Regions from separate parts of the Paludibacterium paludis genome, predicted to be linked through region 3. Evidence: predicted binding sites of a transcription regulator. Region 3 holds the regulator's gene; each other region holds the start of a gene.

The links. The regulator FNR, encoded in region 3, switches genes on or off when oxygen is low (the NO sensors DNR and NnrR bind a similar motif). The targets are predictions, from matches to a motif close to TTGATNNNNATCAA.
Region 1: a site for FNR is predicted at 938-951, ahead of JNO50_RS09560 (hemerythrin domain-containing protein). Genes of this name have one in related genera too.
Region 2: a site for FNR is predicted at 1,400-1,413, ahead of JNO50_RS15085 (M61 family metallopeptidase). Genes of this name have one in related genera too.

What each region holds. Positions count from the first base shown of each region.
Region 1 covers NZ_CP069161.1:2,112,555-2,114,753, reverse strand. The annotation lists gene JNO50_RS09570 (DUF411 domain-containing protein) at 1-430, opposite strand, end outside; gene JNO50_RS09565 (hypothetical protein) at 511-873, opposite strand; gene JNO50_RS09560 (hemerythrin domain-containing protein) at 1,013-1,450, shown strand; gene JNO50_RS09555 (DUF2249 domain-containing protein) at 1,440-1,649, shown strand; gene JNO50_RS09550 (hypothetical protein) at 1,649-2,199, shown strand, end outside.
Region 2 covers NZ_CP069161.1:3,275,181-3,277,379, forward strand. The annotation lists gene ccoN (cytochrome-c oxidase, cbb3-type subunit I) at 1-1,028, opposite strand, end outside; gene JNO50_RS15085 (M61 family metallopeptidase) at 1,490-2,199, shown strand, end outside.
Region 3 covers NZ_CP069161.1:891,085-893,283, forward strand. The annotation lists gene JNO50_RS03950 (DUF1853 family protein) at 1-736, shown strand, start outside; gene fnr (fumarate/nitrate reduction transcriptional regulator Fnr) at 740-1,486, opposite strand; gene hemN (oxygen-independent coproporphyrinogen III oxidase) at 1,596-2,199, shown strand, end outside.

The DNA.
Region 1 (2,199 bases), 1.2 Mb from region 3:
GGCCGAACAGTACGTCGGTACGCTGATCGCGGGTCATGGTGTACACCGGCAAGGCTCCGGGTTGCTCGACCCCCATGCCAGGCGAATTTTGCGGCATGCCGGGCACGGCAATACCGGTCACTTTCGGCCGGGAGACCAACAGTTTCCTGATTGCCGCGACAGGAACATGTCCTTCAACCGCATAACCTGCAATCTCTACGGTATGGCAACTGCCCATGCCGGGCGTTACGCCCAACCGTTTCTTGATGCCGTTCATATCATCGCTGTTGATGGCCCTGACCTTGAAACCATGCTGGTTGAGATACGCGATATACGCCTCGCAGCATCCGCAGGTCGGGCTTTTGTAAACGGTGGCGGGAATCGCGGCAAAGGCGACGGAACTGGAAACGGACAGTACCGCGGCGGACAGGAAAAGACGCAATACGGACATGACAGCCCTCTTTCAATAAATCGATCGGCAGGTAAAAACGGAGCACTCAGCCGCGCCATATGTGGCGGGCTCGAAACGTTTCAAACCATTGAAGGGGGGCGATGCGGAGGAGCGTGGTCGATGCCCGCCATTTCGTCCGAACGGGGCACGGCGAAGATGATGCCCCCGGCAAGGGTGGCAGGGTTCCAGACCGGAAGAGCCGGCAAGACCGGAGCACAGACATACGCGCACAAGCCGTCGCAGTTGCCGCTTCTTTCGTGAGCCGGGCCGGACGGACACGGAGCACCGGCATCGCAGCAGTCATCGAAATCGGCATGCGCGGAATCGGACACGTGCGAGGTCGCAGGTCCGCCATGCGGCGAAACATGCCCCTCGCCCCCCCGCGCGAACAGCGCGAACGCGGCAAGGACAACCACGCACACCAGACGGACAAACGGATTCATGGCGGCAGCCTACCATGACGCCGCCGGGTTTGAAAGCCGGCCGACGCCCGCCATCCGGAAAGCCTTGATCCATATCATTCCCGCCGGCCTCCCCGACCGTCACACTCACCGCCATTACCCATCTGACAGGAGCTTCCCCATGACCGCCCAGCACACGCTGCTGCAGCAACACCGTGAATGCGATGAACTTTTCGCCCTCGCGGAGACAACGGCCCGCCAGCAGGACTGGGAAGGGGCCGAATCGGCGTTCGCCGCTTTCCGCGACGATATGGAACGTCACTTCGTGCTGGAAGAAGAATGCCTGTTCCCCGCGTTCGAACAGGCCACCGGCATGCGACATGGGCCGACCATGGTCATGCGAAACGAACACGCCCAGATGCGCGAGCTCCTGCATGACATGTCCCGCGCCCTTGACGCCCGAACGGCTGACGTCTATCTGGGGCACGGCGGGACGCTCTTGATCCTCATGCAGCAGCACAACATGAAGGAAGAAAACATTCTCTACCCGATGTGCCAGCAGCATGTCACCGGGCTTGACGCGCTGATCAGTGACTGGGAGGCCCGGCATGAGCATTGATTTGCGCCATCTGCCCCCTCCCGAGCCGATGGAGATCATTCTGGACCGGGCCGACACCATGGTTTCCGGCGACACGGCCGCTTATACCCTGCCCCATTTCCCGAGCCCGCTCCTGCCGCTGCTGGAGGAGCGGGGAATGCGCTATCGCTTCGATCTGTCGGGCGATGGCGGCGTGACACTTCATCTGGAAAAACCCTGATGCAAGCCTGGCTGTCTTATGACAGTGCGCCGCCGTTGCGCTTGCCGCTGCCATTTTTTCTGGTGGCACCCGTTTGGCTCATGGCCACGGGCGCCACACTGCTGTTCATGCCGGCGGACGGTGCGACGCCATACCACCCCATCGCGCTCGCCGTCACGCACATGCTGGCGCTCGGCGTACTCGGCAACGTCATGCTCGGCGCCCTGCTGCAGATACTCGCCGTTGTCTCGGGTGTCGCCTACCGGCGGCCCGCGATGCTGTTCCACCTGGTGTTCTGGCCCCTGCAAGCGGGCACGACGGCGCTGTGCTCGGCCTTTCTGCTCGGTTTCTCCCCCGCCCTGTTCCGCCTTGCGGGCCTCTGCCTTGGCCTGGCGCTGCCCATCTGCGCGGCCTATTGTCTCGGGTTGCTGGCACGAAGCCCGGCGCGGGATGTCACCACGAAAGGCATCGCAGGCGCGCTCGCGGGCTTGATCGCCGCCGCGGGTCTCGGCATCGCCATGACCGGCGTACTGGGCGCGGGCTGGCCCTTGCCGCTGCTAACACTGCGCGA
Region 2 (2,199 bases), 1.7 Mb from region 3:
ACGTGGCCGATACCCCAGTCGGTGTAGTGGGACAGCGCATTGACGGTCTTGATCGACATCATCGGACCTTCGAAGGTCGACATGCCGTAGAAGGACAGCGATACGATCAGGAACTTCAGGATCGGATCGGTGCGCAGTTTGTGCCAGGCGCCCGACAGGGTCATGATGCCGTTGATCATGCCGCCCCAGCTAGGCGCCAGCAGGATCAGGGAGAACACCATGCCGACGGACTGGGTCCAGTCAGGCAGGGCGGTGTAGTGCAGGTGGTGCGGACCGGCCCACATATAGGTGAAGATCAGCGCCCAGAAGTGCACCACGGACAGGCGGTACGAGTAGATCGGACGGCCGGCCTGCTTGGGCACGAAGTAATACATCATGCCAAGGAACGCGGCGGTCAGGAAGAAGCCCACGGCGTTGTGGCCGTACCACCATTGCACCATGGCGTCGACGGCGCCGGAGTAGACCGCGTAGGACTTGGTCAGGCTCACCGGGATGAAGGCGCTGTTGACGACGTGCAGCAGGGCAACGGCCAGGATGAAGGCGCCGTAGAACCAGTTCGCGACATAGATGTGCTTGACCTTGCGGATCGCGATGGTCCCGAAGAACACAATGGCATACACAACCCAGATGATGGTGATCAGTACCTTGATCGGCCATTCAAGCTCGGCGTACTCCTTGCCGAACGTGTACCCCAGCGGGAACGTGACGGCGGCGAGCACGATGACCAGTTGCCATCCCCAGAAGGTGAAGGCGGCCAGTTTGTCGGAGATGAGTCGGACGTTACAGGTCCGTTGCACCACATAGTACGACGTGGCGAACAGACCGCAACCGCCAAAGGCGAAGATCACTGCGTTCGTGTGCAGCGGGCGCAAGCGGCCAAAGTGGAACCAGGGCCCGAAATTGAGCTCGGGCCACACCAGCTGGGCCGCAATAATGACGCCCACCAGCATGCCGACGATGCCCCAAACCACGGTCATCACGGCAAACTGGCGCACCACCTTATAGTTATAAGTGGATTGCGTTTCCATTTAAGGTTTTCTCCAAGGTTGCAAACTCAGAACGATAAAACCGAGCAGCTTGAAAACCGCCTTTTTCACCCCATTTGCACGGAAAGGAAAGAGGAGGCAGCCACCAGCATTACGAACTTGAGATAAATCAAGCGTTTGAGCCCTGAACACGTCGCATGGCGATCTTGTGTCGCCTTGGCCGTGCTCCCGACGTCGCGCTATTACCCCGTATATTCAACGCCGTATTCTAAATCAATTACCCAGTGCAGGCCACTGCATAAGCGGTCTTGCGGGCTGTCGGCTAAAGCGTCCGGAGCGAATCAGAGCGGATGCCGTCGAAATAAACGACCGCACCACCTGTGTGGATTATATTGTCATGTCCGACCCGACCCTTGACGTGGATCAACTCGCCATATCTCTCTACCGTCATTCACAACAGATGCTAGAATCATAGCTTTTATGCGCAATCAGGTAAGCCCGACATGAATGTTCCTGTTCATTATCGTATCCACCCGGTGTCGCCCGAAGCCCACCTGTACGAAATTACCCTAACGGTCAGGGAACCGGCCAAAAAGGGCCAGGTGTTTCAGCTTCCCGCGTGGATTCCCGGCAGCTACATGATTCGCGAGTTCTCGCGCCATATCGTGAAACTGGCCGCGCGTTCCGGCGGCAAACCCGTCGCGCTGGAAAAACTCGACAAGCACACCTGGCAAGCGGCGCCGGTGAAGGGCCCCCTGGTGCTGACCTACCAGGTCTACGCCTTCGATCTGTCCGTGCGCGGCGCCTGGCTTGACGCGCAACGCGGCTTTTTCAACGGCACCAGCGTCTTCCTGATGGCAGAGGGCTACGAGAACAGCCCCTGCGAGGTCGAGATTCAACCGCCCGAGGGCGAGGACTACGCCGACTGGCGCGTGGCGACCGCTCTGCCCGCCGTCGACGTCAAAAAGAAAACCGCCTTCGGCCGCTACCGCGCCGCCAACTATGACGAGCTGATCGACCATCCGGTGGAAATGGGTCTTTTCGAACGCGTCACCTTCAAGGCCTGCGGCGTTCCGCACGAGTTCGTCGTGTCCGGCCGCTTCTCGGCCGACCTCAAGCGGCTGGCGCGCGATGTCAAGAAAATCTGTGAATGGCAGATCCGTTTCTTCGGCGAACCGGCCCCCTTCGACCGTTACGTATTCATGCTGTTCGC
Region 3 (2,199 bases):
TCCAGGCTGTCTTGAGCGCTGGTTGTCGGCCTCGCCTTCCAACCGGCTTGGTCGTTATGCCGAGCATCTTCTGGCGTTCTGGTTCGATACCTCGTCGCATTCCCGTCTTGCCGCCCGCAACGTACAGGTGCGGCGCGGTAACGGAATGACGATCGGCGAGTTCGATTTTCTGCTCTGGCTCGATGGCGAGCCATGGCATCTGGAGCTTGCCTGCAAATTCTATCTGAAGCTTGGTGAGTCACCACTGGAATGCGTCGGCGCGAGTCTTGGCGATGGCATGCAGCTCAAGACCCTGGCGATGAAGCGTCAATTGGCGTTGCCGACTCTGCCGGAGGGCGCGCGCGCCTTGCCTGACGGGTTTGCCGGATGCCGCAGCGCGGCGCGCCTGGTGGGGGGGCTGTTCGCCGGGGCCGGCGGTGGGGATCCTGAGGGAACGCTGGGCGGCTGGTGGCGGCAAGGCGCCGAGTCCTTGCCTTGCCGGGGCGCCGCGGCGCGCTGGGTGATTCTTGACCGGAGCCGCTGGCTGTCGCCCTGGCGGGGCGGGCAAGCCGCAAGTCTTGATGCGGGAGAGCTGGCCGCGCGGCTGCAGGGGGCCGATCGTGTGGCGATGGTCGCCGAAATCATGGAAGACAATGGAACGTGGAGAGAGGTCTCCAGGGGATTCGTGGTGCCGGAAGGCTGGCCGGATGCGAAACGGCTGGCCGAGCTGTACGGGCGGAGCGGACCCCGCCCGTGACGCTTACTGACCGTTGGCGTGTACGCAGCCCGAGATCAGCTCCTTGAGCTGCTCCGGCAGCACCAGCTGGATGTGCTTGTGGTCGACGGTGATCCAGCCTTGCTGCTGGAATTTCGACAGGGTGCGGCTGACCGTTTCGAGCTTGAGGCCAAGGAAGCTGCCGATTTCCTCGCGGCTCATGCGCAGCACGAAGTCGTTGGCGGCGAAGCCGCGGCTGGACAGGCGCTGGGAAAGGTTGAGCAGGAAGGCGGCCAGCCGTTCTTCCGCCTTCATGTTGCCAAGAAGCAGCATGACGTTCTGGTCGCGAACGATCTCGCGGCTCATCAACCGGAAGAAATGGTGCTGCAGGCTGGGGATGTCGCGGCCGAGACTCTCCATGCGGGAGAAGGGCAGCTCGCAGACTTCGCTGTCCTCCAGGGCGATCGCGTCGCAGCCGTGAACGCTGGAGGATATGCCGTCAAGACCCATCAGTTCGCCGGACATCAGGAAGCCGGTCACCTGTTCGCGACCATCCTGGCTCGATACACAGGTCTTGAAGAAACCGGTGCGGATGGCGTACAGGGACTTGAAGTTCTCGCCGCTGCGGAACAGGAACTCCCCGCGCTTGAGGCGGCGACTCTGGCGGATGACGGCGTCGAGCTGGGCGAGCTCTTCGCGGTTAAGTCCGACGGGCAGACACAATTCTCGCAGACTGCAGTTGGAGCAGCTTACCTTGAGAGTATGGAGCGGGATCAACGTTTGGTCGTTCATGCTGTATTTCAGCAACCTTGTAAATAAGCTTGACGCTTGTCAAAGCGGATTTTATCCGTTTTCTACAAATTTACCAGTCCACCACAGGTTTTTCCAGTTCAGGACCGCCATGACACCCACCCACCCGTTTTTTCCGGACAGCTGCGAATTCGATCGCGAGCTTATTGAGCGTCTGGATTGCTCCGGACCGCGCTACACCTCGTATCCCACGGCTGACCGCTTCACCGCCGCGTTTGGCCCCGACGATTATCTGCGCTGGTTGGGCCAGCATCAACTGGGTCAAAGCAATCGGGCAATATCATTATATGCTCATTTACCTTTTTGCAACACTGTCTGCTACTACTGCGGTTGCAACAAGATCATCACCAAAGACAAGTCAAAGGCGGATACCTACCTCGATTATCTGGAAAAAGAGGTGGATGCGGTTGTCGCCGCGCTGGGCAAACGGGAGAAAGTCATTCAGTTGCATTTCGGTGGTGGAACGCCGACGTTCCTGTCGGATGCACAACTGGAACGGTTGATGACCTTGCTCAAGACACGTTTCGAATTCCTGCCCGAAGGCGAGTATTCGATCGAAATCGATCCGCGCAAGGTCGGCCGCGATACCGTGTTCGAGCTGGCGCGTCTGGGCTTTAACCGCATGAGTGTCGGTATCCAGGACTTCGATCCGGCCGTGCAGCAGGCGGTGAACCGGGTACAGAGCGAAGCCGAAA